Regions from separate parts of the Massilimicrobiota sp. An80 genome, predicted to be linked through region 4. Evidence: predicted binding sites of a transcription regulator. Region 4 holds the regulator's gene; each other region holds the start of a gene.
What was found. Region 4 encodes HrcA, which represses chaperone genes, less so after heat shock. Its sites were predicted from a motif close to TTTTAGCACTNNNNNNNNNNNAGTGCTAAAA; they were not measured.

Region 1: a site for HrcA is predicted at 4,121-4,151, ahead of B5G32_RS00425 (GroES family chaperonin). Genes of this name have one in related genera too.
Region 2: a site for HrcA is predicted at 3,281-3,311, ahead of B5G32_RS00600 (ATP-dependent Clp protease ATP-binding subunit). Genes of this name have one in related genera too.
Region 3: a site for HrcA is predicted at 3,962-3,992, ahead of htpG (molecular chaperone HtpG). Genes of this name have one in related genera too.

Annotation. Positions count from the first base shown of each region.
Region 1 is NZ_NFHI01000001.1:72,824-81,045, reverse strand. It holds gene B5G32_RS00455 (NAD(P)/FAD-dependent oxidoreductase) at 1-753, opposite strand, end outside; gene B5G32_RS00450 (aminoacetone oxidase family FAD-binding enzyme) at 737-1,891, opposite strand; gene B5G32_RS00445 (YebC/PmpR family DNA-binding transcriptional regulator) at 2,010-2,750, shown strand; gene B5G32_RS00440 (MBL fold metallo-hydrolase) at 2,778-3,446, shown strand; gene B5G32_RS00435 (VOC family protein) at 3,476-3,844, opposite strand; gene B5G32_RS00430 (DUF6440 family protein) at 3,854-4,048, opposite strand; gene B5G32_RS00425 (GroES family chaperonin) at 4,239-4,499, shown strand; gene groL (chaperonin GroEL) at 4,512-6,128, shown strand; gene B5G32_RS00415 (NAD(P)-dependent malic enzyme) at 6,247-7,422, opposite strand; gene B5G32_RS00410 (type I phosphomannose isomerase catalytic subunit) at 7,494-8,222, opposite strand, start outside.
Region 2 is NZ_NFHI01000001.1:108,438-116,659, forward strand. It holds gene rsgA (ribosome small subunit-dependent GTPase A) at 1-655, shown strand, start outside; gene rpe (ribulose-phosphate 3-epimerase) at 648-1,292, shown strand; gene B5G32_RS00585 (thiamine diphosphokinase) at 1,289-1,882, shown strand; gene B5G32_RS00590 (DegV family protein) at 1,901-2,797, shown strand; partial or broken gene tnpA (IS200/IS605 family transposase) at 2,952-3,227, shown strand; gene B5G32_RS00600 (ATP-dependent Clp protease ATP-binding subunit) at 3,369-5,939, shown strand; gene B5G32_RS00605 (RsmE family RNA methyltransferase) at 6,031-6,777, shown strand; gene B5G32_RS00610 (hypothetical protein) at 6,765-7,535, shown strand; gene mtaB (tRNA (N(6)-L-threonylcarbamoyladenosine(37)-C(2))-methylthiotransferase MtaB) at 7,547-8,222, shown strand, end outside.
Region 3 is NZ_NFHI01000001.1:29,199-37,420, reverse strand. It holds T-box leader at 1-88, opposite strand, end outside; gene B5G32_RS00245 (hypothetical protein) at 220-453, opposite strand; gene B5G32_RS00240 (nitroreductase family protein) at 462-998, opposite strand; gene B5G32_RS00235 (hypothetical protein) at 1,053-1,340, opposite strand; gene B5G32_RS00230 (hypothetical protein) at 1,380-1,982, opposite strand; gene htpG (molecular chaperone HtpG) at 2,051-3,946, opposite strand; gene B5G32_RS00220 (glycoside hydrolase family 1 protein) at 4,149-5,561, opposite strand; gene vanT (serine racemase VanT catalytic subunit) at 5,699-6,820, opposite strand; gene B5G32_RS00210 (acyltransferase family protein) at 6,801-7,811, opposite strand; gene B5G32_RS00205 (D-alanyl-D-alanine carboxypeptidase family protein) at 7,808-8,222, opposite strand, start outside.
Region 4 is NZ_NFHI01000038.1:3,892-12,113, forward strand. It holds gene dnaJ (molecular chaperone DnaJ) at 1-155, opposite strand, end outside; gene dnaK (molecular chaperone DnaK) at 205-2,025, opposite strand; gene grpE (nucleotide exchange factor GrpE) at 2,046-2,603, opposite strand; gene hrcA (heat-inducible transcriptional repressor HrcA) at 2,614-3,651, opposite strand; gene hemW (radical SAM family heme chaperone HemW) at 3,756-4,853, opposite strand; gene B5G32_RS10200 (L-serine ammonia-lyase, iron-sulfur-dependent, subunit alpha) at 4,850-6,055, opposite strand; gene holA (DNA polymerase III subunit delta) at 6,043-7,020, opposite strand; gene B5G32_RS10210 (DNA internalization-related competence protein ComEC/Rec2) at 7,053-8,222, opposite strand, start outside.

The DNA.
Region 1 (8,222 bases), on a different contig from region 4:
AGCCAATACAAGTAAATCAGTATTCATCACTTCAGTCTGACCATGATGTAAAACAGTAACATGATAACTATCTGATTCCTGTTTAAAATCAATCATTTGTGTTTCAAATAAAAATGTGACTCCTTTTTCAATTAAAAATTGACGCATATTTTGAATAACTTGACGTAAATAATCTGTACCAATATGAGGTTTATGAAGATATAAAATATCCTCTGGCGCACCAAATTGAACAAAAGTTTCCAATACATAACGAATACGTTCATTTTTTATACCAGTTGTTAATTTCCCATCAGAAAAAGTTCCAGCTCCACCTTCACCAAATGCAATATTACTTTCACAATGCAAGCAACCATTTTCTAACAAATCAGCCACCGCTTTTTCTCTTTTTTCAATTTCCTGACCACGCTCAATGACAGTCACTTTCTGACCACTCATAGCCAAAACATAGGCACAAAATAAACCAGCAGGCCCACTTCCTACAATCATGACACTTTGATCATTTGATGGTAAATAATGATATTGATATGGTTGAACACGTTGAAGCTGTGGAAATTTTCTTAAATACTGCTCTTCATCATGAACCTGAAAATCAAAACTACATATAAAATGAACATTTTGTCTTCTTGCATCAATAGATTGTTTGACCAAAGTTACATTTCGAATTTCTTTTTCTCGAACATTCAAATATTGTGATATGACTTTTGCATAACGTTTTTCTCCTAATTTGACTTTGACATTATGAATTCTTAACATATACATTCCTTTCTATAGCCTGCGCTACACGATAAGCACTTGCCAATGCAAAATGCAAATTATATCCTCCACACATTCCTGCTACATTTAATATTTCCCCTATAGCAAACATACTAGGATATCTTTTTAATTCTAAATCATAAGTGACATCTTCTAATGATAATCCTCCTTTCATCACCTGTGCATACTGCGCTTCTCTGATACCTTGAATATCTAAACGATAATGTTTTAATAAAAAAGCCAGTTTTTGAATAGGAAGATCTTGATATTTTTGAAAATATGATGCAATTTTATGATTTAACATACCTTCTAAAAATAATGAAGATTGCTGAGATAAATATTGACATAACTGATTGTGACTTAATTCGTCAAAAAAATCAATATATAATTGATATTGATGATGTTTTTTATAAAAAGATGACAATTGCATAACAGCAATACCACTCACACCATAGTCAGTAAATAATAATTCACCTTTTTCCTGATGAATACACTTGTCATTTTCCATCAACGAAAAAGTCCCCTTCACTCTTACACCTTTTAAAACTTTTAAAACAGGTGATGTATAAAACTGAACTAAAGAAGGTAATGGTTCAATCACTTTTAATTGAAGCTGCTTTAAAATATGATAACGTGATTCATTCATGCCTGAAAGTTTCCCTGCTTCACTCCCCATGGCCAAAATAACAATATCAGCATGAAATGTTTGTTTTGATGTTACAATTCTATATTGATTTTGACATTCAATGCGGTGAACTTCCTGTTCATAAAAAAATAAAACACCCGCTTCTTGAGCACGTTGCATCAATACATTTTTTACTGATAAAGCCTGCTCGCTTTTAGGATACAAGAGATGACCCTGATATAGACAATATAGTCCTATTTCTTTCATTTGACTGACCATATCAAAATCTTGAATAATCGACTGAACAATATCTAAATTATCACTATCATAATATTGTTGATCCATATTTTGATTGGAAAGATTACATCTTCCATTTCCAGTTGCTAAAAGTTTCTTTAAGGGAGATTGATTTTGTTCTAAAACAATAACATCATCTTGAGGATATTTTTGTTTTAATAAAACAGATAAATAGACACCTGAAGCTCCAGCTCCAACAATCACTATTTTTCTCATAATTTCTCCTTTCTTCATTCAATTCTATATGAAATATAGTGATTATACCATTTTTTATTGAAAAATCACTAAAAAATGTTTATAATACTAAAGGAATTTTCAAAGGAGGAATTTTATCATGGGAAGAGCACATGAAGTGCGTAAAGTTGCAATGGCAAAAACTGCAGCTAAAAAAGCGAAATTATATTCTCGCTATGGAAAAGAAATTTATTTAACAGCAAAAGCTGGTGGACCTGAATTAGATGGAAATTTAGCATTAAGACGTTTAGTAGATAAAGCAAAAAAAGAACAAGTTCCTGCTGATGTTATTAAACGTGCTATTGATAAAGTCAAAAGTGGTGTAACAGAAAACTATGAACCTATTCAATTTGAAGGTTTTGGACCAGGAAACTCAACATTAATTGTAAAATGTTTAACTGATAATATTAATCGTACAATTTCTCAAGTCCGTCCTGCATTTACGAAAGCAAAATCTAAATTAGGAGCTGAAGGTTCTGTCGCTTATTTATATAATGTAGAAAGCACTGTTGTTTTAAGTGGTATGAGCGAAGACGAAGTTTTAGAAGCTTTAGTGATGGGTGATGTTGATGCTAAAGACATTACAACATTAGAAGATGGACGTATTAAAATAACAGGTGAACCAACAGATTTAAATAAAATCAAAACAGCTATTGAAGCTGTTAAAGAAGATATTGAATTTGATGTGGATGATATTACAACAACACCTCAAGAATATGTTGAACTTGAAGGTGATGATATGATGTTATTTGATAGATTAATGGGATTATTAAATGATTGTGATGATGTTGATGAAGTTTATCACAATGTTTCAAATTATGATGATGGAGAAGAAGAATAACATGTTTCGCATGTTATCTTTTTTTATATGAAAGTTACACATTTATATCATAGTGGTTGTTTAGTCGAGTTAGACAATCATTTGCTTTTATTTGATTATTATCAAGGTGAACTTCACCTTAATCAAGAGAGACCTCTTTATGTTTTTGTTTCTCATCGTCATTATGATCATTATAATCCCAATATTTTTAAAATTCATCATCCTCAAATCACTTATATTTTATCCAATACACTGCGTCATAAATATGATGCATATTATGTAGATATACATCAAACTTATCAAATAGATGATTTATCTATTTCCACACTGCTTTCTACTGATGAAGGATGTGCTTTTCTTGTCCATGTGGAAAATCAGACAATATATCATGCTGGTGATCTTCATTGGTGGCATTGGGAAGGTGAACCAGAACAAGACAATATATATCAAAAACAGACTTACCTCCAAGAAATCTGTTCTATCAAAGAACCAGTTGATCTTGCTTGTGTTGTTGTGGATATTCGTCAAGAAAAAGACTATTTATTAGGCTTAAATGCTTTTTTAAGACATGTTCCAACAAAATACATTTTACCAATTCACTATTTTGGACACTATGAAACAACAAAACTCCTATTACAAGAGCATTTAGACAATCCCTATCATGCTCAAATCCTGCCTGTTACCCATCAAAATCAGACATTTGAAATTCTCGTATAAAAAGAACCTTTCGCACAAAGGTTCTTTGCTTATTTTTGTGGTACAATTTCCAGCCAGTAATCATCAGGATCATGAATAAAATAAAGTCCCATTGCTTCATTTTCAAAACATATGCATCCCATGTCTTGATGCAATTGATGATATGCTTCATAATCATCAACAACAAAACAAATATGACTTTCATTTTCACCTAATTCATAAGCCTGTGGATGATCTTTTAACCATGTCAATTCTAATTGAAAAGAGGCTTCACTATCAGTCAGATAAACAAGTTTAAAACTTCCATCCGATGCTTCCTTTTCTCTGACAACAGTAAGTCCTAATGCTTTTTGATAAAATGCGATACTTTTTTCTAAGTTTGTAACATTAATATTACAATGATTAAATACAGCTTTCATATCGTCCTCCTATTCTTCATCTGGAAATACCGTTGTAATAATAGGTCTTCCTTCTCTATCAACTAATACTGTCAGTCCTGCACCAACGGAATTACTATGAAAAAGATAATTCACACCTGTTTCTTTATCAACCCATATTTCAGAAGTTTGAAGTATTTTTTCTGAACTATAAGTTTTTATAAATCTCTCATATTTTTTTGCCATAATCTTCTCCTTTTTTTAAATTATAACAAAAGAGAAGTCTAAATAAAAATATTTTTTCATATATTTTAAGGATTTTAGCACTTTTAAAATCATAGTGCTAAAAGTTCATATTCAGTTCATATATCATGCTATAATAATAGTTGTTAGCAAACAAGATATATGAGTGCTAAAACATAAGGAGGAATACAAAATGTTAAAACCATTACATGATTATGTGATATTAAAAAAAGAAAAAGCTGAAACTCAAACAGCAAGTGGAATCATTTTAACAAGTCCAAAAGAACAAGCAAGCAATCAAGCGACTGTTGTCTCTGTTGGGCCTAAATGTGATGAACACTTAAAAGAAGGTATGACTGTTATCTTTAAAGAATATTCAGGAACAAAATTTAAAGATAATGATGACGAATATATGATTTTAGAAGAAGAAGATATTTTAGCTATTATTGAATAGGAGGAATAAATAATGAGTAAAGAAATTCGTTTTTCTAAAGATGTCAGAGATGCAATGTTAAATGGAGTTAATACTCTTGCAGATGCAGTAAAAGTCACTATTGGTCCTAAAGGACGTAATGTTGTTTTAGATAAAGGGTTTGGATCACCTTTAATTACAAATGATGGTGTTTCAATTGCTAAAGAAATCGAACTAGAAGATGCATTTGAAAACATGGGTGCAAAACTTGTATATGAAGTAGCCAATAAAACAAATGATGTTGCTGGTGATGGAACAACTACAGCAACAATCTTAGCTCAAAGCATGATTCAAAATGGTTTAAAAGCTGTTGAAAAAGGTGCAAACCCTGTTTTAATGCGTGAAGGTATTGATTATGCAAGTAAGGAAGTTGCAAAATATATTTTAGATAAATCTCATAAAGTGGAAACAAGCAATGATATTGAAAGTGTTGCGACAATCTCTTCTGGAGATAAAGAAATTGGTCAATATATTGCTCAAGCCATGGAAAAAGTTGGTAGAGATGGTGTCATCAGTGTTGATGAATCTAACAGCTTTGATACAGAATTAGAAGTTGCTGAAGGTATGCAATATGATAAAGGTTATGTTTCTCCATATATGGTTTCTGATAGAGAAAAAATGACTGTTGATTTAGATAACCCATTAATCATGGTTACTGATCAAAAAATTAATACAGTTCAAGAAATCTTACCAATTCTTGAACAAGTTATGCAATCTAATAAACCTTTATTATTAATTGCTGATGATTTTGAACAAGAAGTGATTTCAACATTAGTTGTTAATAAATTAAGAGGAACATTTAATGTTGTGGCTACAAAAGCCCCTGGTTTTGGTGATAATCAAAAAGAAATCTTACAAGATATTGCCATTTTAACAAATGCTAAATTCTACAGTAAAGATTTAAATATGAATTTAAAAGACATGCAAATGACTGATTTAGGATCTGCTAAAAAGATTCATATTACAAAAGATCATACAACAATGATTGGTGGTAGTGGTGATAAGACTGCTATTGATCAACGTGTTAAAGAAATCACTGAACAAATGAATAATTCTAAGAGTGATTATGATAAAAAGAATTATGCTGAAAGATTAGGTAAATTAAGTAATGGTGTTGCTATTATCAAAGTTGGTGGAGCTACTGAATCTGAATTGAAAGAAAAGAAATTAAGAATTGAAGATGCTTTAAATGCCACAAAAGCTGCTGTTAGTGAAGGAATCGTTATGGGTGGTGGTGTTACATTAGTTAACGCTTATGTAGCTTTAAAAGACCAGTTAAAAGATTCTAACGTAGATAAACAAAAAGGTATTAAAGTTGTCTTAGATGCATTACTTGCTCCAATGGGACAAATTGCTGAAAATGCTGGTTTCAATAGTGATGAAATTGTAGAACAACAAATGAAAGTTGCTGATGGACAAGGATTTGATGCTAAAGATGGTGAATGGGTATCAATGTTTGATAAAGGTATTATTGACCCAACAAAAGTTACACGTAGTGCTTTATTAAATGCTGCAAGTATTTCTGCTTTATTTATTACAACTGAAGCAGGTGTTGCACAAATTAAAGAAGATAATCCAGCTCCTGCTCCAATGGCACCAGGAATGTATTAATAGAAAAGCAAAAAACATAGAGGTTCAATGTCCTCTATGTTTTTTCTTTTTTTGTTTAAGTTGATATTGTCCCCTTTCGTTTTCATCATATCATAACAAAAAAGGCTGTAAATAGCTTTTATCTTGCAAGTCCTTCTTCAATAGCCTTTTTTGCAACAGCCTGAGCTACAATCTGACTCACACGTGGATCTAACGCATTTGGAATAACATATGTTGGTGATAATTCTTCATCACTCACAAGTGAGGCCAAACCATGAGCCGCTGCCAATTTCATTCCTTCACTAATTTTTCTTGCCCTTACATCCAAAGCCCCTCTAAACAATCCTGGAAATGCCAAAACATTATTAATTTGATTTGGATAATCTGAGCGTCCAGTTCCCATGACGGCAACACCAGCATCAATAGCATCCTGATAAGGAATTTCTGGTTCAGGATTTGCCATCGCAAAAACAATTGGATTTTCTTTCATACTTTTGACCATTTCTGGTGTTAAAACACCTGGTGCAGAAACACCAATAAAGACATCAGCTTCTTTCATAGCTTCTGCCATTGTCATGCGTTTCGCTTGAGAATTTGTGATTTCAGTTAGTTCCTGAGTTAAAAAATCATATTGATCATAATCTTCTCTTGTGACAATACCATTGATATTAAATCCATATATTTCTTTAACACCCAATGCATGAATCATTTTGATAATAGAACTTCCTGCTGCACCAGTTCCACTTACCACAACAGTAATATCTTCAATTTTCTTATGAACAACTTTTAATGCATTCAATAAACCAGCTGTAACAACAATGGCTGTTCCATGTTGATCATCATGAAAGACTGGAATATCTAATTCGTTGATAAGTGTTCTTTCGATTTCTACGCATCGTGGTGCACTAATATCTTCAAGATTAATACCACCAAATGTTGGTGCAATAGCTTTAACTGTACGAATAATTTCTTGAGGATCTTTTGTATCTAAACAGATAGGCACAGCATCAATATTTCCAAACTTTTTAAATAGGACTGCTTTTCCTTCCATAACAGGCATAGCTGCTTCTGGTCCAATATCTCCTAATCCTAAAACTGCAGTTCCATCGCTGACAACAGCAACACTATTTTGTTTCCAAGTATATTTATAGACATCATCTTTATTTTTCGCAATCTCACGACATGGCTGAGCCACCCCTGGTGTATATGCTAATGATAAATCATGACTTTCTTCTAAAGGGACTTTTAACTGTACTTCCAGCTTCCCTTTTGTTTTTTCATGTAATTCTAATGCTTCCTGATATATATCTTTCATTTTTCTCCCTCTTTTCGTATCTATTATGCCACAGTTTTTACAAAATGAAAAGCAGATGTTTCCATCTGCTTTTATAATGTTGTCATCATAACAGTCATTTTACCATCATATGTGACTTCTTCTTGATCACTACATATAATAAAATGATCTCCCTTTTTCACTTCCATACCTTCCAATGTACCTTCACCTTCAAGAATACTTACCAATTGGAATGGTTTATCATTAATAATTGTATTTTCTCCATCCATTCTATAACAATCAACAGTGAAAAATTCACTTTCTACATATCTTGTTTTAGAACCATGATCTAAATGACTATTTGTAAAAAGTTTATTTGTTGCTAAATCAGCAGGTACATTTGTGACATCAATAGATTGTTGAACATGTAATTGTCTTTCATTACCATTTTTATCTTTACGATGATAATCATAAACACGATATGTAATATCAGATGATTGTTGAGCTTCATAGATTAATGAACCACTACAAATCGCATGTAACGTTCCAGATGGAATATAGAAGAAATCTCCTTTATTAATTTCAAAAGAATTTAATAAATGGTCATAATCATCATTTTCAATTGCTTTTACAAATTCTTCTTTTGTTTGAGCATGATGTCCCATAACCATTTTTGTTCCTTCATCAGCTTGTAAAACATACCAACATTCTGTTTTCCCTAATGAGTTTTCATGTTTGGCAGCATATTCATCATTAGGATGAACTTGAACTGATAGGTCATCTTTTGCATCTATAATTTTAACTAATAATGGGAATTGATCACCATTGACATTTCCAAAAAG
Region 2 (8,222 bases), on a different contig from region 4:
TGATCAGGCTTTACTTGTTTTTTCTGCTAAAGAACCAGATATGAATTTATTACTGTTAGATCGTTTTTTGATTTTAATTGAACATCTTCAGATTCAACCGATTATTTGTATATCAAAAATGGATCTTGTGGATTCAAGTTTGATATATCATCAAATGAAACCTTATGAAGATGCAGGATATCAGGTTCTATATGTGAGTTCTAAACAAGAACAGGGGATAGAGGCTGTTAAGAATATTTTTAAAGATAAAGTAACAGTTGTTACTGGACAAAGTGGTGTTGGAAAATCAAGCTTATTAAATGCTTTGGATATTCATTTGCAGATTGATACAAATGAAATTTCAAAAGCTTTAGGACGTGGAAAACATACAACCAGACATGTTGAACTTATTGAGATGTATGGTGGTTATGTTGCAGATACACCAGGTTTTTCATCGTTGGAATTAAATATTGAACCAGTGGATCTGGCTATAAGTTATCATGACTTTCATGAATTATCTAAACAATGCAAGTTTAGAGGATGTTTACATGAAAGTGAACCACATTGTGCAGTGAAAAATGCTGTTGAACAAGGGGAAATATCATCTCAAAGATATGAACATTATTTAATGTTTTTAAAAGAAAGCAAACTATTGAAGGAGAAAAAATATGGTTAAAGTTGCACCGTCAGTTTTATCAGCTAATTTTGCTGAGCTCAAGAAAGATTTGGATTCTATTCGTGAATGTGGGGCAGACTGGATTCATTATGATGTAATGGATGGACATTTTGTTCCTAATATTTCATTTGGTTATAGTATTTTAAATGATATTGCAAAAGTGAGTGACTTATATCTTGATGTTCATTTAATGATTGAAAAACCAATGCAATATGTAGATGCATTTATAAAATCACATGCTTCATTAATAACAGCGCATATTGAGGCTTTTCATCACGAACAGGAAGTGAAAACATTTATACAGTATGTTCATGATCAAGGCGTACATGTAGGACTAAGTGTAAAGCCAAACACACCTATTTCATCAATTCAACAATATTTAGATGATCTTGATTTAGTATTAGTTATGAGTGTTGAACCTGGATTTGGCGGACAAACGTTTCAAGAGCAGGCGCTTTCTAAGATACAGGAACTTTGTCAGTTAAAACAGAATCGTCATTATTTGATTGAAGTGGATGGTGGCATTAATGCTACGACAGGTCAATTATGTCGAGAAGCAGGTGTGGATGTGCTGGTTGCTGGAAGTTATGTTTTTAATGCTGAAAATAGAAAGGAAGCTATTGATTCCTTAAAATGAAAATAGGCATTTATAGTGGAATCAATGTTGGATCTGTGAAAGATTCAACAATTGAATATATTGGTGTCGATCAGGGTGTTTATCATTTATACCAGCAGGGAATTACACCTGTGATAGCTATTGGAGATATGGATTCTATTGAAAATGAGCAGATTCTTCAAGATATCAATATTCAGCGTTATTCGAGTATTAAAGATGACACTGATACAGCATTGGCAATACAATATGCTATTCAAAAGGGTTATGGTGCCATTGATTTATATGGTGTGACACATCGCCGTATTGATCATTTTATGGCAGTACTATGTTTGTTAGAAAAATATCAGGATATCTCTATCACGATCTATGATGAATGGAACAAGATATTTGTTTTAAAACCAGGTCAACATTATCTTGCTAAAGATCAATATCATTATTTTTCTATATTTGCTTTTGATGAGAGCGTCGTGACATTAAAAGATTGTCATTATCCATTGGATCATTACATCTTAAAAAGAAATGATCCTCTGTGTGTATCCAATCAAATGAATGAAGAATATGCGATTGTGGAAAATTCACGACCTGTACTCTGTATTCAATCAATATCATAATGGAAAAGAGGAATAAGAATGTATCAGATAGTTTCAGATGGTTCATGTGATTTAGATCAGTCATTGATTAATCAGTTTCATATTCATGTTGTTCCATTTTATATAACAACTGATAATGAACACTATCAAAAAGAAAAAGAAGATTTAGAAGTGCATGAATTTTATCAATTTATGGTTGATCATAAAGATGTTTTTCCTAAAACTTCTATGCCTTCTATTGAAGATTATATAAAAACTTTTACACCTATCCTGGAAAATCAGGAAGATATTATATGTATATGTATTACGACTAAATTTTCTGGTTCCTATAACAGTGCCATGAATGCGAAAATGATGTTAGAGGAAAAATATCCTGAACGTCAAATTAAGATTATTGATGCTACTGTGAATACTGTTTTACAAGGTTTACTGGTTATTGAGGCTGCCCAAATGAAAGAAGCTGGCTATCAATATGACGAAGTGATTCAAAAAATTGAAAATATCAAATCGTCAGGACGTATTTTCTTTACAGTTGGAAATTTTGAATATCTCATTCATGGTGGACGAATTGGTAAAGTTGCTGGAGTTGCAGCGAAAACATTAGGAATTAGACCTTTAATTGTACTTCATGATGGTGAAATATTTGCAATGGGTGTTACACGCGGACGTGAAAAATCTAAAAAGAAAGTTCTTGACCATACTGTAAAATATTTTAAAGATAACCAGCTTTCACCAAATGATTATCGTTTTTGTGTTGGGTATGGCTATGATCAACAAGAAGGAGAAAAGTTTAAAGAAAGCTTGCAAGAGGTGATGTTACAAGCTTATCCAGACTTCCATGAACCTATTTTAATTCAACAAATTGGCGCTACAATTGGTGTGCATACGGGACCATATCCAATTGGTGTGGGTATTTTAAAAAAATATGATCTTTAGGAGAAATCCTAAAGATTTTTTGTTATTAAAAATACCACGTGTTATATGCGTGGTAAAAGAATTAAGCTTAGAGCGTTGAAAGTAAAAAGCCTCCAATGATACAATGAATTTAGCCTGGCAGCTAAGAAACAAAAGAATCAAAGGAGGTTAGTCTATGAAAGACATAAATAGTTTATCACATACATCATATAGATGCAAATATCATATAGTTATCGTACCAAAATATAGAAGGCTCATCATATATAATAAATTAAGAAGAGATATCATAGAGATATTGATACTGTTGATTAACAGATTCAAGGATGTAGAACTTATAGAGGGGCAAGCATGTCCTGACCATATACATATGTTGCTTGAAATTCCACCAAAATATTCTATATCGGAATTTATGGGACAGTTGAAGTCAAAGTCTACACTGATGATATTTGATTTGAATAAGTCAGGTTATTCATTATAAAAACAGTATTTGAATTTTAATAAACATTTTAGCACTTCGGGGTTGACAGTGCTAAAAAACATGGTATACTATAATTAGCACTTGGATATAATGAGTGCTAAAGGAGTGATGAAGATGAATATAGAAAAATGGACAACAGCTATGCAGGAAGCTATGCAAAAAGCCATGCAACAGACTTTAGGAATGTCTTGTCAGGTTGTTGATGTTGAAGATTTTTTATTAGCATTATTGGAAGATACAAGTGGTATTTTATATCGTGTGCTATCAAAAGCAAATGTCAATATTCAACAGTTAGAAACATTTTTAAGAAATAAACAACAACAAAAACCAAGAGTCAATGGTGTTGATGAAAGTCAATTAAGAATATCATATGATTTGAATCAATTGTTAATAAAGGCTCAAAAAGTGATGAGTGATTATAAAGATGAATATACAAGTGTTGAACATTTGATTATGGCAATGTTTGAAGTGCAATCAACATTTATTCAAGATTTGATTCGACAATATCATTTAAATAAAAAAGAATTAGAAAAGATTATTCAGGAAATGCGAGGTGGAAATATGGTTAATAATCCACAACCAGAAAATCAATATGAAGTTTTAACAAAATATGGTAGAGATCTTATTCAAGATGTTAAGGATGGAAAATTAGATCCTGTTATTGGTCGTGATGAAGAAATTAGACGTGTTATTCAAATCTTATCACGTAAAACAAAAAATAATCCTATTTTGATAGGTGAACCAGGTGTTGGAAAGACTGCTATTGTTGAAGGATTGGCATGGCGTATTTTTAAAAATGACGTGCCTGTCAGCTTACAAAATAAGACTCTTTATGAACTTGATTTAGGAGCTTTGGTAGCAGGTGCTAAATATCGTGGTGAATTTGAAGAAAGATTAAAAGCTGTATTAAATGAAATTAAAAAATCTGAAGGAAATATCATTTTATTCATTGATGAGATTCATCAGCTTGTTGGAGCTGGAAAAACAGATGGTGCTATGGATGCAGCTAACTTATTAAAACCAATGTTAGCACGTGGTGAACTTCACTGTATTGGAGCAACAACGCTAGATGAGTATCGTATGTACATTGAAAAAGATGCTGCTTTAGAAAGACGTTTCCAAAAAGTTCAAGTTGATGAACCAGATAGTGACGATACAATTGCAATTTTACGTGGTTTAAAAGATAGCTTTGAATCTCATCATGGTGTTCAGATTACAGATAGTGCCATTGTGGCAGCTGTGAATATGAGTGAACGTTATATTACTGATCGTTTCTTGCCAGATAAGGCTATTGATTTGATTGATGAAGCATGTGCATCTGTACGTATGGAAATTGATTCTTTACCAGAAGAATTAGATGTTATCACAAGAGAAAAGAATCGTTTGGAAATGGAACGTATTTCTATTGAAAAAGAAGATAAAAATGCAGATAATGAAAAACGTCTAGATGAAATTAAAAGTCGTATTGCTTCATTAGATGAACAAGTAACAGGTTTAACAGATAAATGGAAAGAAGAAAAGAAAGCTTTAGATCATATTAAAGAATTAAAAGATCAAAAAGTGAGATATGAAGCCCTTAAAGATAAATATGAAACTGAAGGTAATTTAGAAGAAGCTTCAAAAATCAAGTATGAAACATTACCTCGTATTAATAAAGAAATTGCTGATTATCAATCACAAGAGTCTGATGATGCTTTATTACAGGAAAAAGTAACAGTTGATACAGTCAGTGAAGTTATTGCTAGATGGACAGGTATTCCTATTCATAAATTGATGGAATCTGAAAGAGAAAAATTATTACATCTTGATGATATTTTAAGAAAAAGAGTTATTGGACAGGATGAAGCGATTGAAAAAATCTGTGATGCTATTTTAAGATCACGTGCTGGAATCAATGATGAAAACCGTCCAATTGGTTCATTTATGTTCCTTGGGCCAACTGGAGTAGGAAAAACAGAAGTTGCAAAGAGTTTAGCAGAACAATTATTCGATAGTGAAAAGAATATTGTCCGTATTGACATGAGTGAATATATGGAAAAATTCAGTGTTTCTCGTTTGTTAGGAGCTCCTCCAGGTTATGTTGGATATGAAGAAGGTGGCCAATTAACGGAAGCTGTTAGACGTGCGCCTTATAGCATTGTTTTATTGGATGAAATTGAAAAAGCCCATCCTGAAGTCTTTAATGTTTTGCTTCAAGTCTTAGATGATGGTCGTATTACTGATTCTAAAGGCAATGTTGTTAGCTTCAAAAATACAATCATTATTATGACATCTAATATTGGCTCACAATATTTATTACAAGGTAATAATGAAGAAACAAGACATGAAGTTGAAATGGAATTAAAAGCTCATTTTAAACCAGAATTCTTGAATCGTATTGATGAAATTGTCATGTTCAATTCATTAGATAATCAAGTTGTTTATAAGATTATTGATAAATTTATTGCTCAGCTTTCTAAACGTCTAGAACAACAAAATATATCAGTTCAAGTGAGTGACGGGGCTAAAGAAGAAATTGCAAGAGAAGGTTTTGATCCTACTTTTGGAGCGAGACCACTTAAACGTTTCATTCAGGGACATATTGAAACTTTAGTTGCCAAAGAAATGATTAAAGGTTCTATTCAAAAAGATGATAACATTACGATTGATTATCAAAATCAACAATTTATGATTAGAAAGTCATAAGAGTGAGAAGGTTAGTAGAGGATTGACTTTACTAATCTTTTTTTCTTTTTATATTCAACAAAATGTGATAGAATAGCCAAAGGAGGAAGTTATGCAAAGATATTTTATAGATGCTCAAAATATAGAGGGATCATTCATACATATTGACCCTTATAATCATAAACATATGCAACGTGTCATGCGATATCATCAAGGTGATCAAGTGATTTGTATTTTACCAGATCATCATGTTTATATATATGAAATTATAGATATTGAAAAAGGAATACTTCAACAAAAAGAAGAGCTCATAGAAAATAATGAACTGGATGTTGAAGTGACTTTAATCTATGGCTTACCTAAAAATGATAAATTTGAATGGGTTCTTCAAAAGGCTACGGAATTAGGTGTTCATAGAATTGTTCCTTTTCTATCACAAAGAAGTATTATTAAAACGGATGAAAAATCTTTTGAAAAGAAAAGAGAACGTTATACTCGTATTTTAAAAGAGGCAAGTGAACAATCTTGTCGTCAGACAATACCTGAGTTGACTTCACTTATAAAAATATCACAGTTAGAGAAATATTTAGGCGATGTCAATTTAGTTGCCTATGAAGAAGAAAGCAGAAATGGTGAAAAATCACTTTTAGCAAAAACGCTTCAAAAAGATTATCACACTATAACAATTATTGTAGGACCTGAAGGTGGTTTTGATGAAAGTGAAATTCAAAAGATGAAAGAGCTTGGTGTTCAGGCCTGCTCGTTAGGAAAAAGAATTTTACGTAGCGAAACAGCCCCGTTATATATGTTAAGTGTTATTGGATTTAGTAGGGAGTTGATGTCATCATGGGATTTATAGAAAGTTTAAATAAAATAGGGGTGGAAATTCCTCTTGCTAAAACACAATTATATCAAGAAATAGAAAGTCATCGTTCTTTTTTTGAAAAGATGGGCTTATCTTCAAAGATCAAGACTGATTTTGATTTGTTTTCATATGAAATTATATATCGAGGTTTATTAACGCAAAATCAGATTGAAAATATTTATGAGGGATTTTTAAATCAACATTATGATTTATTGGATTATTTAAATTATGATGAAAAACAAAAGATGTTTAATAATGATATTGCTGGAGTTTTAGAAACGGCTCCTCATTTCCAGGATTTACAGAGTCAAGTCATGATTTATATTCCTTATTTAGAACCATTTGTCAATCAGCGTTATACTCATGATTATCAAATGTTGCTATTAAAACAACATCGTGAATATATACAAAATTTTAAAGTGAATCTTCATACACCAATTGATATGTATGGTTATTCTATCTTTCGTACAGGTTTTTCTTCTTTAGAGAATGTATATGAAGATCAAAGACATATTTGCTTTTATTTTGATCCGCTTAAAACCATTTATATCTTTAAAAAAGATAATCATGAATTTTTGAATAAAGTTATCATTCAAGACGATAAAGCTCAATGTGAAGTTCGTATTGAAGATATTCAAAAGATTGCATATGATATTGAAAATTATTTGTATCTGGATTGTTTAGAAACATTGAAAGATTTGGAATATATTTCTTTAAAGAATTATAAAAAAATTATAAAAAAATATAAATAGAAAGGATTTTTATGAAAAAAGTTGCTTTTTTAACATTGGGTTGTAAAGTGAATACTTATGAATCAGAAGCGATGCTGAAGCTTTTTTGTGATGCAGGATATGAAAGTGTAGATTTTAAAGAACAGGCAGATGTTTATGTCATTAATACATGTACTGTTACAAACACTGGAGATTCTAAATCTCGTCAGATGATTCGTAAAGCTATTCGTCAAAATCCTCAAGCTACAGTATGTGTAGTGGGATGTTATAGTCAGGTTGCAAGCCAAGAAGTTGCAAAAATTGAAGGTGTTGGTGTTGTTTTAGGAACTCAGTTTAGAAATCGAATTGTGGAATTTGTTGAAGAATACCAAAAAACACATCAGACTGTTATTCATGTTGCTGATGTTATGAAATTATCTCATTTTGAAGATCTGGATATTGATGAATTTACGAAAAACACAAGAGCCTTTTTGAAAATTCAGGATGGATGTAATAATTTTTGTACATATTGCATTATCCCATACGCGAGAGGGCGTATTCGTTCGAGAGATAAGGAGAGTGTTTTCAAACAGGCTCAAAAATTAGTTGATCATGGTTTTGTAGAAATTGTTCTGACAGGAATTCATACTGCTGGATACGGACAAGATTTTGATAATTACAGCTTTTATGACTTATTGGTAGATTTAACGACAAAAGTGAAAGGTTTAA
Region 3 (8,222 bases), on a different contig from region 4:
CGGTTCATTTAAACGCCTATACTGATCTCACACCAACATCAGCTCGCTTGATATTTGTTTAAACTACTCTCTTTTTCATCGAATTTTTTTATATGCTTTTATTATATGCATTTGCATAAACATGTCAACACTTTTTTTACTTTTTATTTATATAAATCATTATATTTTGAATTTTACTATAAAAGCTATCATTATTTTATTATATTCACAAAAATCATTTTATTTTTTCATATAAAATAAAATTTGTGAACTTATATCATGAGCCTTTTGAATAGAGTCATCCATCAAATCAAGTTGGTATTGAATCTCATCTAATTGATTATTCAGTTCTTGAATTTCTTGTTTTTGTTCTTTGATTTGTTTAATCTTTTTTGACATTTTTTCTCTACGATCTAATACATATATAGCCAATAATAAACAAACAAATCCACCAATAATATATAAAACTATCATATCTTTCCTCATTTCATTACAGTTATATCTTCAAATGTTTTACGTTGTGGTCTTTCAATTTCCATATCACTATAACCTAAAGCGATAACACTGACAACAGATTGATTATCAGGAACCGCAAATATTTCCTTTATTTTCTGTTCATCACGAATACCCATAACCAACGTAGATAATCCTAATTCTGTTGCCTTCAACAAAAGGTTCATATTATGCATACCACAATCATAATATCCCCATCCATTGCCAAGTTCATTCGTTGGTGTACCATCTTTATTATAACCAGAGCGATTCAAAACAATCGTGGAAACGATTAAAACAGGAGCTTGACCAACATTTTCCTGATTGAATTCTGGCAAAGCATTCTTCACCTGCTGTAAAGCTTCTTTTGATTTAGCAATATAATAACGTGTCACTTGTGAGTTCTTCCATGAAGGTGCTAAAATAGCTGCTTCAATAACCTGACGAATCACATTATCATCAACTTCTTTTGACAGATATTCTCTTCTTATACTTTTTCTTTTATTCAAAACTTCATCTAATTCCATGTTTTCATCACCTATCCTTATTATAATCTTGATAAATCCGATTTGCAAATAAAGTTACACAGCATCATCTATATATTGTACAGGAATGATTGCCATTGGAGCAATATCAGGAATTTCATCACCATCATCATGAAGAGCATAATTTCCATTCAATGTTAAATAGACTTGATCACCTTTAGATAACTGATAAGGCATAAAAACATCTTCTCCATAAACACTATCTAAACACAAGCATAGCTTTTCATCTTTTTGATAATCAGATGATGTTGATTCAGGCTTGAAAAATATCTGATTGTCATTTTTTTCAATGACTGTTGCTAAAACTCTTGAATAACCTTCCAATTTTGAAGAGTCAGTCACATCATTTTGTTGACTTGTCAGTCAATCTTGAGAAGTGATCTGAATAGATTCATACGGAAAAATAGCTTCTGCAACCTGATAGTCACTATCTAAATTAATAATATGAATTTCAACAGCACTATCACAATCTCCCGTTGTCAATACACGACTTGCTGTAACAAGACTTATAATGCCAAGCATGTTCCCACCTACTTGAAAAGCTTCACTTGAAAAAATATCTACAAAATGTTCCTGATCAATCCAAATTGTCATAGACGAATAATCATCACTATAATCCATCTGATAATCTTCTCCCATTTTCATAAATTCTTGTGTAGCCTGTTCAATAAGCTGCTTATTTTGATTGATCAGTGCTTGTTTTTGTTCATCAGTTGCTTCTATAATCAGGTATTCACCATCTCGATAAATCTTTTCACCATATTGAGAATCAATCTTTAAAGATTGATCATTAGAGACATATGTCATAAAATCTTCATATTCCTCTTTTCCTAAAAACCAATCATAATAACCTGCAAAACGATATTCTGTTAGATTCGCCTGTTGAGATCCGTCTTGAGATTGACAACCTGTTATCAGTATCAATAAACAACTTATAATCATTATAGAAATACCCTTTTTTATCATAATTCCTCACCCAAATCTATTATAACATAAAAAAGAAACGATTTATCAAAACCGTTTCCTCCAATGACTTATTTATTTGCATCTACCATTAATTGACAAACCTTATTAGAAAATTCAACAGGATCATCAATACTAAATCCTTCAATTAATAAAGCCTGATCATATAACAATGATGCATAATCATTAATTTTATCTTTATCTTTTTCAAATAAAGATTGTAAAGCTGTAAAGATTGCATGATTTGGATTAATTTCTAAAATTCTTCCTGCTTTGATATTTTGTCCATCAGGCATTTGATTGAGAACTTTTTCCATTTCAAAAGAAACACCTTCGCTACTTACCAAACAAACAGGATGTGTTTTTAAACGTGAAGACACTTTGACATCTTGAACTTTATCTTTCAATGCATCTTTAAGAGTTGAGATTAAGTCTTTATTATCTTCACTGACTTTTTCTAACTCTTTCTTTTCTTCTTCACTATCAATATCTAAATCACCTTGATTGATATTTTTAAATGGTTTTTCTTTATAATCTCTTAACATCTGAATACAGAATTCATCTACATTATCAATCATATAAAGAATATCAAATCCTTTATCTTTAACCATTTCTACTGTTGGTAAATGATCAATCTTTTCATAGCTTTCGCCACTGGCAAAATAGATTTCTTTTTGACCATCTTTCATGTTTTCAACATATTCATTGAAAGTTATCATTTTCTTTTCATTGGCACTATAATATAACAATAAATCTTGTAATTTATCTTTTAACATACCATAGCTGTTATAAATACCGAATTTTAACTGTAATCCAAAGCTCTTAAAAAATTCTTCATATTTTTCACGATCATTCTTTAACATTTTTTCAAGTTCACTTTGAATACGTTTTTCAATTTTATCAGCGATGATTTTCAATTGACGATCATGTTGTAACATTTCACGAGAAATGTTTAATGATAAATCCTGTGAATCCACTAAACCTTTGACAAATCTGAAATGTTCAGGAACAAGTTCACTGGCTTTATCCATAATAAAGACACCACGAGAATAAAGTTGTAAACCTTTTTCATAATCTTGTGAATAATAGTTCATTGGTGGCTTAGAAGGAATAAATAATAATGAATCATAAGAAATTGTTCCTTCTACACTGTTATGCATAACACATAATGGATCGCTAAAATCATTAAATTTATCTTTATAGAATTCATTATAATCTTCTTCTGTGATTTCCTTTTTAGGTCTTTTCCATAAAGGAACCATTGAATTTAATGTCTTATTTTCAATGACTTGTTCATATTCATCACTATCTTCTTTTTTCTTAGAAGTTGTCATATCCATCTTAATTGGATAATGAACATAATCAGAATATTTCTTAACTAATCTTTGAATTTCATATTCATCTAAATATTGGTCATAATTTTCATCATCAGTGTTATCTTTTAAATATAAGTTAATTCTTGTTCCATGATTTGGATAATCAATTTCGTTGATTGTATATCCATCACTTGTATCAGATTCCCAGATATAAGCCTGATCTTCTCCATACTTTTTAGAAATCACTTCCACCTTATGAGCAACCATAAATGCTGAATAGAATCCAACACCAAATTGTCCAATAATGTCAACATCATCTTGTCCTTTTTCTAATGCCTGTTTAAATTCAAAAGAACCACTATTAGCAATTGTTCCTAAATGTTCTTCTAATTCATCTGCATTCATACCAATACCTTGATCAATAATAGATAACATACGATGATCTTTATTGATGACAATTTGAATAGATAAATCTTCTCTTGAAATACCATTTAAATTTTCAGTCAATGCTTTGTAATATAATTTATCTGAAGCATCACTGGCATTTGAAATCAATTCTCTTAAAAAAATCTCTTTATGTGTATAAATAGAGTTAATCATTAAATCTAATAATCTTTGCGACTCAGCTTTAAACTGTTTCTTTTCTGCCATATTTACATCTCCTTTTATTAGCACTCTATCTATTTTTGTGCTAATAGTATCTTACACCTATCCTTTAGCACTGTCAACCCAGATGTGCTAATTTTTCTTTTTTTATCCGTCTCATAAAAATAACTACATTGAATATTCTTTTTTAATATAATTTTTATCAAAAAAAAGAATGGTCAAGTCAACTTGCCATTCTTTGATTTTATTAATCTAAATCTTCACCATTAGATTTAAATGCTTTAGCAACCCAATAGAATGATTTTTTAGGAATACGTTTTAAATCTCTGATATCTTTGTTTGTTCTGTTAACATAAACAAATCCATAACGTTTATCCATATTACACATACTTGCTAAAATATCAATTGGTCCCCAAGTAATATATCCTAAACAAGGAACACCATCTTCAAACATTGCATTTTCCATTTCTTTAATATGATCTCTATGATAGTTGATACGATAATCATCTTCGATTGTTTTACCTGCTGCAAGCATTGCATCTACTTCTTCTTGAGTCATATCTTCACGCCATCCAATACCATTTTCAAGAACGAATACTGGTAAATCAGAACGTGTATGTAAATCATTTAATGTCCATCTAAATCCAATTGGGTCAATTTCCCATCCCCATTCATTAGCTTCACAATGAGGATTTTTGATCATATGTTCACCAACAACTTCATGATATGGTCTTTCTAAGTCAAATTCACCTTCAGTCACTGTATTAGAACGATAATAACTGAATGCAATATAATCAACAGTGTATTTTAATAATTCTTCATCGCCTTCTTCAAAATGAGGCATCCATCCTCTATTTTCAAGATAAGCTACCATATAATCTGGATATTTTCCTTTTGCAAAAACATCAACATGGAAACCATTCATATATTGATAAGCTTGCCATGCAAATAAGTTGTTTTTAGGTGTATTTGTGTATGGATAAATATTTGTAACAGCAGCCATACCACAGAATTTAGCATCTGGTTGTAATTCTCTTAATGCTTTAACAGCTTTACAATGTGCAATAAAGACATTATGGTTAACTTGATATAAATGTTTTGGTTCACTTACACCTTCAGGAATTTCTTCAGCATTAGAAACTCTTAACATTTGACCATGCAAATTTTGTTCATTGAAACTCATCCAATGTTTCACACGATCTCCAAATCTTTCAATACATACTCTTGCATATCTTTCAAAGCAATCTACAACATAACGAGATGCAAAACCATTATAATTTTTAACAAGATGGTAAGGCATATCAAAATGAACTAATGTAATCATTGGTTCAATACCAGCTGCCAATAACTTATCAATTAAATCACTATAGAACTTCACACCTTCTTCATTAACAGGTTCATCTAAAGTTCCATTAGGAATAATTCTTGACCAGCAAATAGAAAAACGATAGAAATTAAATCCCATTTCTTTCATTAATGCAATATCTTCATCATAACGATGATATTCATCAATCGCAACATTCCAATCTGAAAATTCAGGATTCATTGGTCTAACATCATAAATACAAACCCCTTTTCCTCCTTCATTTCTTGCTCCTTCAGTTTGGAATGATGATACAGAACCACCCCAATAAAAATCTTTTGGCATTTTCTTTTCCACTTATAAAGTCCTCCTTTTTCTCTTATATTCTCATTTTAAAAGATATTGACATATGAGTAAATATCTTTTCATAACTTTATAAATTAGTTTCATAATTATATAAAAAATGCATTGTCATATGAAACTTTGTTTCATAATTATTCGTATTTATATATTTTAGGCAGACGATATCCTATACGACTTAAAATTTCGTTAGAAATCGTATTTGTTTGCATTGCAATTGTTTCTACATTTTGACAAACCTGATTCTTACCTATAATAGTTACAACATCATTTTCCTGAATATTTTCAACATCTGTCACATCAATCATCATCTGATCCATGCAAATACGACCCACTATCGGTGCAAATTGTCCTCGAACAATCACTTTTCCACGATTAGATAAGGCTCTAGGTAATCCATCAGCATAACCAATAGGAACAGTGGCAATTTTCATGGGTTTTGATGTTATAAATGTTCTTCCATAACCAATAGAATCGCCTGATTGAATATCTCTGACTAAAATGATTTTTGATTTTAATGATAAAACAGGTTTTAAAGATAATTGACTTTGCTTAGGCAATGAAGAATCAACACCATATAATAAGATTCCCATTCGAACATAATCAAAACTATATGTTGAATAATTTAATAAACCATAACTGCTTAAAAGATGAACCTTTCCTATTGAATAATGCTCTTTTTTAAGATTTTGAATGAATGTCATGAATTCTTCAATTTGTTGATATGTATATTTTTGACTTTCCTTTGTCGTTTCATCACAGACACAAAGATGTGAAAAAAGACCTGTCACATGTAAATAATGAGATTGATAAATAGCTTTGACTTTTTTGATATCACTTTCTCCTAAACGGTGCATACCAGTATCAATAGCCACATGAACTTTCACATCTATTTTTTGCTTTTCTAAAAGCTTGGCATAATCTTCGCATATAACTGTCTGCGTCAAATCATAATCTCGTAATTCTTTAACATGACAAGGGTCGGTATATCCTAAAATCAAGATGTCACCCTTAATATGACTGTCTCTTAATTCAATGGCTTCTGCCAATGTCGCAACCGCAAAATGATGTATCCCCATTCGATTCAATTCTTTAGAAATACGAACAGCTCCATGTCCATAAGCATCCGCTTTGACAACAGCCATGAATTGTTCTGGACAAGAAAGCATTGTACAAATTTCTTTCACATTATGTCTTAAAGCTGATAAATCTATTTCTAACCAGCTTCTTTGACAATCAAACATGTTGTTTCTCATCAATATTCCCCTTTCTTTTTATAAGAACATTCATGATAAATCCAAAACAAAACGAAAATAAAACAACCATAAGAAATTGTATAAAATTATTCTCAATGAAAGCCATCTGTCCACTCCATTTACCTATCATTCTCACCACAACAATCATCCATGGATGTATGACATAGACCCATAATGATATATTTTTAAGACTGATATATCGACGACCTTGAAACGTTATTAAAAATGAAAATAATAAGTAGGAAACAACAGGTAAACTGAAATACATAGCATCATGTCTTAATGTATAAAAAGTATGTAAAATCAAAGATTCTCCTATCATCATACACAAACTCAGCAATAGTAAAATTATATGAAGATGATGCTTAAAATGATATTTCTGTCTCGCTATCTGAGCACCCAACATGATAAAGAGTGGCGCAAAGAAAAATCCATTTCGTGTATAATCCATATATTGAAATATGTATGTATAGAAATGATGAAAAATATCAATCTGACTGATCATACTCAAATAACCATCACCAAACACCCCTATAACATATAAACCTATAACTATAAACCATGCATAGTTAAAACAGTATTTGATTAACAATAAAACGATAATCAATCCAATGATGGTAGCTGGAAAATACCATAAATGATAAAATGGTCCATCAATAAATATATCTTTGATAATAGCTATCACAAGATGTTCCTGAGAAAAATAATGATTATAAATCATGAGTGGAATATAAATCACAATCGCAATTCCATACCATTTCAACAATGAAAAAATTGTCTTTTTTATATGTTCCTGTGTAGGATAGCCATCTTTAAAAAGAAAGAACGATGTCACCATAAAGAAAAATGGGACAGCCAACCTTCCAATGGTACGTGTGACAATCAATTCCATAGTTGGATTGATTTGTAAAAATGGATAAATATGAATAGCTATTACGAAAACAGCTGCAATGATTCGCCCTATATCAATACAAGGATAACCTTTTTTCATAAGCTTCTCCTCCATACTGTCACAATGAAACCATCCATGTTATTACCTGATACCTGATAAATATCATCATTTCGTAAAGCTATTGTTATCTGGTCTTTGATCATGGGTACATAAAAGATTTCAAATACTCTTTGTCCGACAACATAAACATAGGGATGATAAATGGAATAACATTTCAAAAAATCATGATATTCTTCTAAACAAAAGTGGTGATCGTTCATAATCAAGGAATGTGGAAATCCAACATAACGAAAATGCCATGCTTCACCACTGATTCCTGTCATCTTTTCTTTATCTTTTTGATATCTTTCTATAAAACCAAAATCACCACAAACATGACGAAACTTTTGACAAATGCCCTGTTCAGGAAAATCCGGACAAATCTCATCAATAACACCCTTATTAAGTGCC
Region 4 (8,222 bases):
TCCTGAACTTCTTTAAACTTTTCTTCTGCTCCAGGTTCCTTATTGACATCAGGGTGATATTTTTTAGCCATTTTACGATATGCTCTTTTTATTTCATCAGCACTGGCACTCTTTGATATACCTAGCACTTCATAATAATCTCTTTTTTCAGCCATAATCTCACCTCTTGACTAGATAAAACCAAGGCAAAGCCTTGGCTTTATTTTAATTTTTTTCTGTAAAATCTGCATCAACAACATCATCATCTTGAGTTGCTGTATTTGAAGCATCACCTGTTGGATTAGCTCCTTGTTGTGATTGTTGATATTGATAGGCTGCCATTTGTTGAGCAACTTGTTCTAATTCACTCATTTTTGCTTCAAGTGTAGCCATATCGTTAGCATCTAATGCTTTCTTTAATTCATCTCTTAAAGCAGTAGCTTGAGCTTTTTGATTATCATCAATCTTATCACCTTGTTCAGCTAAAGCTTTATCAATTTCATTAATCATTTGTTCTGCTTTATTTCTTGTTTCAATATCTTTACGTTTCTTTTCGTCATCAGCTTTATTTGCTTCAGCTTCTTTAACCATTCTATCAATTTCTTCATCACTTAAACCAGTTGAGTTTTGAATAGTGATAGATTGTTCTTTTTGTGTTTTCATATCTTTTGCTTTAACATTAACAATACCGTTAACATCAATGCTGAAAGTCACTTCAATTTGAGGTACTCCTCTAGGTGCAGGTTCAATACCATCTAATTTAAATAAACCTAATTGTTTATTATCTTTAGCCATTGTTCTTTCACCTTGTAATACGTTGATATCAACAGCAGGTTGATTATCAGCAGCAGTAGAGAAGATTTGTGATTTAGTTGTTGGGATAGTTGTATTTCTTTCAATTAAGACAGTCATAACTCCACCCATTGTTTCAATACCTAATGATAATGGTGTTACATCTAGTAAGACAATGTCTTTAACATCTCCAGCAATAACTCCACCTTGGATTGCAGCACCCATAGAAACAACTTCATCAGGGTTTACTGATTTGTTAGGTTCTTTTCCAAGTAATCTCTTTACTGATTCTTGAACTGCAATAATACGTGTAGAACCACCAACTAATAAAACTTGATCAATATCACTTGGAGACATACCTGCATCACTTAATGCTTGTCTTACAGGTCCTTCTGTACGCATAACTAAATCATGTGTTAATTCATCAAATTTAGCTCTTGTTAGTGTTAATTCAAGATGTAATGGACCAGCTGGACCAGCCGAAATGAATGGTAATGAAATTTGAGTTTGCATCATACCAGAAACATCTTTTTTCGCTTTTTCTGCAGCTTCTTTTACACGTTGCATAGCCATTTTATCGTTGCTTAAGTCAACACCTTGTTCTTTTTTGAATTCATCAACAATCCAGTTCATGATAGCTTGGTCAAAGTCATCTCCACCTAAATGGTTATCACCAGCAGTAGCTAAAACTTCAAACATACCATCAGCTAAATCAAGGATAGAAACGTCAAATGTTCCTCCACCTAAGTCATAAACTAAAACTTTTTGTTCTTTATCTAATTTATCAACACCAAATGCTAATGCTGCTGCAGTTGGTTCGTTGATAATACGTTCAACTTCTAATCCAGCAATTTTACCAGCATCTTTTGTTGCCTGACGTTGAGCATCATTGAAATATGCAGGTACTGTAATAACAGCACGATTAACTGATTCACCTAAATAAGATTCAGCAGTTGCTTTTAAGTTTTGTAAAATCATAGCTGAAATTTCTTGAGGTGTATAATCTTTACCATTAACATGTTCTTTATAGTTTGTACCCATATGTCTTTTAATTGACATAACAGTTTCTTTGTTTGTAACTGCTTGACGTTTAGCAGCTTCACCAACAATAATTTCTCCATTTTTGAAAGCAACAACAGATGGAGTTGTTCTTAATCCTTCAGGATTTGCAATAACTTTTGCTTCACCATTTTCCATCACACTTACACATGAGTTTGTTGTTCCTAAATCAATACCAATAATTTTATTACCCATAATAATCATCCTCCTAAAATTTATTCATTGACTTTGACTAAAGATGCACGAATAACGCGATCTTTCAATTTGTAACCTTTTTGAAGTTCTTCTACAACAACATTGTGATCAAAATTTTCATCGTGTGTTGTCATTACTGCCTGATGTAGATTTGGATCAAATTCTTTACCTTGAGCTTCAATCACTTCTACACCATTTTTCTTTAAAATGTTCATCAACTGATCAAAGATCATCTGATAACCTTTCAAGAAAGTTTGAACTTCTTCACTTGGATTTTGCACATTCAACGAACGTTCAAAATTATCCACTACTGGAAGCAATTCTTCAATAAATGACTGCATCATAAATTTTAATGAATTTTGATGTTCTTTTTCCAAACGTCTTTTTAAGTTTTCCATATCTGCAAAAACTTTATAATAATCCGTTTTCCATGTATTGACTTCTTCTTCCAATTTTTTCATTTGCTTTTCTAAGCTTTCTGTTGTATTCTCATCTTGCTTTTCTTCATTTTCATTTGTTTGTTCATCTACAACTTCTTCTGTTACTTCTTCTTTTTCAGTTTCCTTTTCCTTTGCCATTGTTTCACCTCTATTCATCATCTTCATCATTTTGACTTACAAGAACTTCTTCTAAGCTCTTTGAAATATACTCAACTAAAGAAACGACTTTCTCATAAGGCATACGTGTTGGCCCAATGACTGAAATAGATCCTTTAGACTCATTCCCTGTTTTAAACGAAGCTGAAATCACCGAAACATCATTTAAATCCTTTATTGGTGAATCACTTCCAATTCTGACCGTTACACCATCTTCCAAAGCAATCGGTTCCAAACTTTTCCAAGATTGTGAATTTTCAAATGCAGTGACTAAACGACGTAATTTATTCACATCGTTATATTCTGGCTGATATAACATATTCTCTTTTCCAGAAAAATAAACATTGTTATTCGCAAACTTCATAAATGCTTCCAAGAAAGCATTGAATAGAACTTCATGTTCTTTAATACGAGCACTTAATATAGGTTTGACATCTCTTTCTAAATGATAAACGACTTGATTCATTGGTGTTCCATCAAGCAATTCATTCATGACATTGACACAACTCGTTAAATCTTCCATATAAGCATTATTTTTAATATTGAAGTTTCGATTTTCAACATGTCCTTTATCTGTGACGATAATGGCTGTCACAGTATGTTCAGATAAAGGAACAAGTGTAATATTCTGTAAATGTTCATAAATTGCATTTGGTCCTAATGCGACTGTTGTCAAATGAGTCAATTGACTTAAAATTTGGCAACTCTCTTTAATAATTTCATTTAAAGAGCGATGTCGATCTCCCAAAATTGTTGAAACCTGATTTTTCACCTCGTCATCTACACTAGGTTGCATCAAGGTATCGACATAAAAACGATATCCTTTTGTTGATGGGACACGCCCTGAAGACGTATGCGTCTTCTCTAAGTAACCGTGTTCTTCTAGAAACGACATTTCATTTCTAATTGTTGCACTCGAATAAGGAAGCTGATATTTCGTCATTAAGGTTTTTGATCCTACTGGCTCAGCCGTTTCCACAAATTCTTCAACAATACATTTTAAAATCAGTAATTGCCTAGCTGTCAGCATATCATAGCCTCCTTTAGCACTCCTTTTCCTCTTGTGCTAATTACATTATACTCATCTTTTTAGCACTGTCAACACTTTTGTGCTAAAAAAGAATGAAAAACAGGTCATCCCTGTTCATCTTCTAAAAAATCTATTAAAATATTATTGAGATAATCCATCCCTAAAGATGTTGTTTTTAAATATCCATTCGTTATTTCTAAAAAATTCATATTTTGATATTTAGTAATGACATCTTGATATTTCACTTGAAAATCAATATCAAATAATCTATTCATTTCCTCAAGAGAAATCCCTTCATTCAAACGTAAACCCATCATGATTTTTTCAAACAAGTAATCCTTCATAGACAATGGAATATCATTTTCTAAATAATGATGATTCAAATAACGTGTCAAAGATTTTGTATTTTCATAACGATGATGTTTTTTTAATGAATGTGCAGAAAGACCAATCCCCTCATAATCCTGATAATGCCAGTATACAAGATTATGTAACGATGGTTTATAACGATAATAATTACTCACTTCATATTGATGGAAACCATATTTTTTTAATTCTTGTCGTATAAAATGATACCACTTGGCATCTTCTTCATCATCTAAAGGCTGATAATTCATATTTTTCAAGATTGTATGATCCTCTAAAATCAACGCATAATAGGAAACATGTCCTATGTCTAATTGACATAATTGTTGAATATCTGCTTGAACATCTTCTAATGTCTGATCTGGTAAACCATACATCAAGTCAATATTAATATCTTGAAAGCCTATTGTTTGAGCATCTTTTATGAGTTCTAAAACTTGTTTAGAGGTATGAACTCTACCAATCTTTTTTAATAAATCATCACGAAAGGTCTGGACACCAATGCTTAAACGATTGACACCATTTTGAAAACAAAGCTCTAATTTTTCTTGATCCATTGTTTCTGGATTGACTTCGATACTATATTCTTGAACTTGTTTGGAAAAAGGTTTTAATAATTCAAATAAGTATTGAAGCTGCTGATAAGTAAGAGCAGTTGGTGTTCCACCACCAATATAGATACTATCATAAGATGTTGATAAAGCTTTATCTTTTATTTCAAAAGATAAAGCTTTTAAATAATCCCAGGTCCATTTTTCATCATAAAAGACTTTACAAAAATCACAATAACTACAAATATGCTGACAGAATGGAACATGAACATATAAAGCACTCATGATAAACCAAATTCTTTCGCCAATCCACCTAGAGAGGTTTCTTTATAATCACTAGATAAATCTTTACCCGTTTCTTTCATGACTTTGACAATAGTATCAAAAGACACTTTGTTTTTTCTTAAATAACCTAACTGTTTAGCTAACATTGCTGCATCTAATGCACGTAATGATCCATATCCATTACGCTCAATACATGGAATTTGAACATAACCACCTACAGGATCACAAGTCAATCCTAGATTGTGTTCTAATCCCATTTCAGCAGCATACTCTATTAACGAATTATTAAGTTCATATATCCAAGCCATTGTAGCAGCCGCCATTGCACAGGCCGTTCCTACTTCTGCCTGACAACCACCATCAGCGCCAGAAATTGTACCATTTGTTTTAACAACATTACCAAATAAACCGCCAATAGCTAAAGCTTTAATCAAATCTTTCTTTTCAATATGTAATTGCTTATAACAATAATAAAGAATAGCTGGCATAATACCACTCGCCCCACATGTTGGTGCTGTCACAATCTGTCCACCATCAGCATTTTCTTCTGACACAGCATAAGCATAACTAGAAATAAATAATCTTTCACGATCAGCTTCACGTCGCGTATTTTGTGCCTGTTGAAACATTGATTTTGCTACTCTTTTTAATTTTAGCTTTCCTTGAATGACTCCTTCTTTTTTCAAACCATTTTCAACACTTTCAAACATAGCTTCCAATATATCAGAAAGAAAATGATCAAAATCCTCACCTTCATTTTCTAAAACATAATCATATAAAGAAATACCATGAACATCTACATAGTCAAGTATTTCTTTCATTGTATTTTGTTGATATACCTGAACTGGATCTTGAGCCAAATCTCCTTTAAATAGGATGGAACCACCACCAATAGAATAAACTTCTACCGTTTTCATTTCTACATCATCCTTATAAACATGAACAATCATGCCATTAGGATGAAAAGGTAATTCTTCACTTTTAAAAGAAAATTGAACAGGTTTTGGCGCAAAAGTCTTTTCAATTATATAATCAGTTAAATGTCCCTTCCCTGTTAAAGCCAATGAACCATGTAAATCAACATGAAAATGTGTGGCTTCAGGATACATTTCACTTATTTTTAAGGCTGCCCTTTGAGGTCCCATCGTATGTGATGAAGAGGGCCCAACACCAATTTTAAATAATTCTCTCATTGATTCCATTTTCCATTTCCTCCCATTCGCATTAAAAAGAGTTCTAAACCCTTGTATTTATCAATTTTTCCTGTTTTTATCGCAATATCAAGTTGTGATAATTCATCAATACAAACCAATAATTCTTTCAAATCAAAATTTCGACTATCTCGTCTAATATACCACAAACGGCCAGATTTAATAGATAACATTTGGGCTATCTCTTTATCATTATAGCCTTTTCTATCCAACAATTTCACCTGATATAATAAACGCATAGCATTTCCAATCAACACAATCAATTTCACTGGTTCTTCATTATTCATAATAAGATCTTTATAGATACGAAAACTTCTCGCTGTTTCCTTATTTAAAATAGCTTGAGTTAATTCAAACACATTTTCTTCAATCTGTTTACTCACTAACAAATCAACTGTCTGTGTTGTAATATGCTTTGTATATAAACAAAGTTTTTGAACTTCCTGAGAAATTTCTAATAAATTATTTGGCATACGTGATAAAAACAACCTTAAAGCTTCTTCATCAATCTCACAGCCACGACTTTTAATAGCCTGATGTGTGGCTTTATATAATTGATGTTCATCCATTTTTTCAATATCATAAAAATGAGCATTTTTACGCAACTCTTTAACAACTTTTTTTCTTTCATCAAAATTTCTTTGATCATGATAGATGACAAGAACTGTAGTAGGATTGTCTAGTTTTAAATAATCCATAAATTTTTGAATATCTTCATCACTTGTTATTTTTTGTTTTTGCGTTGTCAAAAAAACGGGGTTTTTCACAACAATCATTTTATACTCACTTAAAAAAGGTGGTGTTAAAGCATCTTCTATGATAGATGATAACGGTGTGTCCTGACACCAATATGTCACAATATTCATATCATCTTCCTGAATATGATATTTTTTCTTTAATGTCTTCAATCTTTGTTCCATTAATAATTTATCTTCACCATAAATAACAAAATTCATAGAATCACCCCACGCCTATCATTATACATGAATCACCTTAAAATGTAACGTTCTTTTCCATAAAATCGAATATGAAACATCCCATCTTGATCAGTACGTAAAATTGTGATTCCTTTTCTTTGCAATCGTTCAATCACTTCTAATGATGGATGATGATACATATTATCCTTCTTGACACCAATCATTGCAATTTCAGGATGAATTTGTGATAAAAAAGTGGCTGATGTAGCCGTTGCACTTCCATGATGAGATACTTTAAGAACATCAACATCTAAGTCTTGAAGCTGTTTTTCAATATCCTTTTCAACAGCAACAGAAGCATCCCCCATAAACAGGATATTCATAGCTGGTAAAGTCACATACATGAGTAAAGACTGGTCATTTGAATCACTATAAATTTTGTCACTTTTTAACATTTGAATATGAGCACATCCAATTTGTCGACTCTCTTCAAAACTATCAATCACTTGTCCAACTGAAAAATGTTCCAGCAAAGAATCTAATGCTCCACAATGATCAAAATCATCATGAGAAATATAAACATAATCTAAATGTGAAATTCCAACTGACTTTAAATAGGGAATAATTGTTTGTGTAGCCAAATCATATTCCTGATGCCCTCCAGTATCAATTAAAATATGCCCCTGATTCATTGGTAAACGAATCAAAGTACAATCTCCTTGTCCAACATCAATCATTGTCACTTCTCCATAAATCTTATATTGACTCCATACATTTAACACCAGCATTAATGAAACTAAAGCACATATATCATGGCGATAGCGATGCTGGATCTCCTGACGTAATAAAAGCCGAAAATAAAAGAAATAAAACAAGACAAGCCATGCTAATGTAGGTTTTGAAAAAACAATAAAATGATTGATTGTTTCTAAAAAAGATAAAATACTTTGAAAAACACTTACATAATATTTTAAAATAATTTCTAAAGCAGGAAAAATAATTGAAAAAATACATAAACTATAAAAATATTCAATAAAAAGATTCAAAATATCACTAACAAAAAAAGCAATCAGTGGAATTTGAGCATTAAGTGTGAGAATAATAGGTAAAGAAGATAAATAAATCCAAAATGAAGAATAACGCATATGTTGTGTCAATAAAACAATAAAATAAACAAAATAAGAAAAAACAAAAGAAATATTAAAAATGATATAAGGATTATAAAATAAAGATGCCATAAT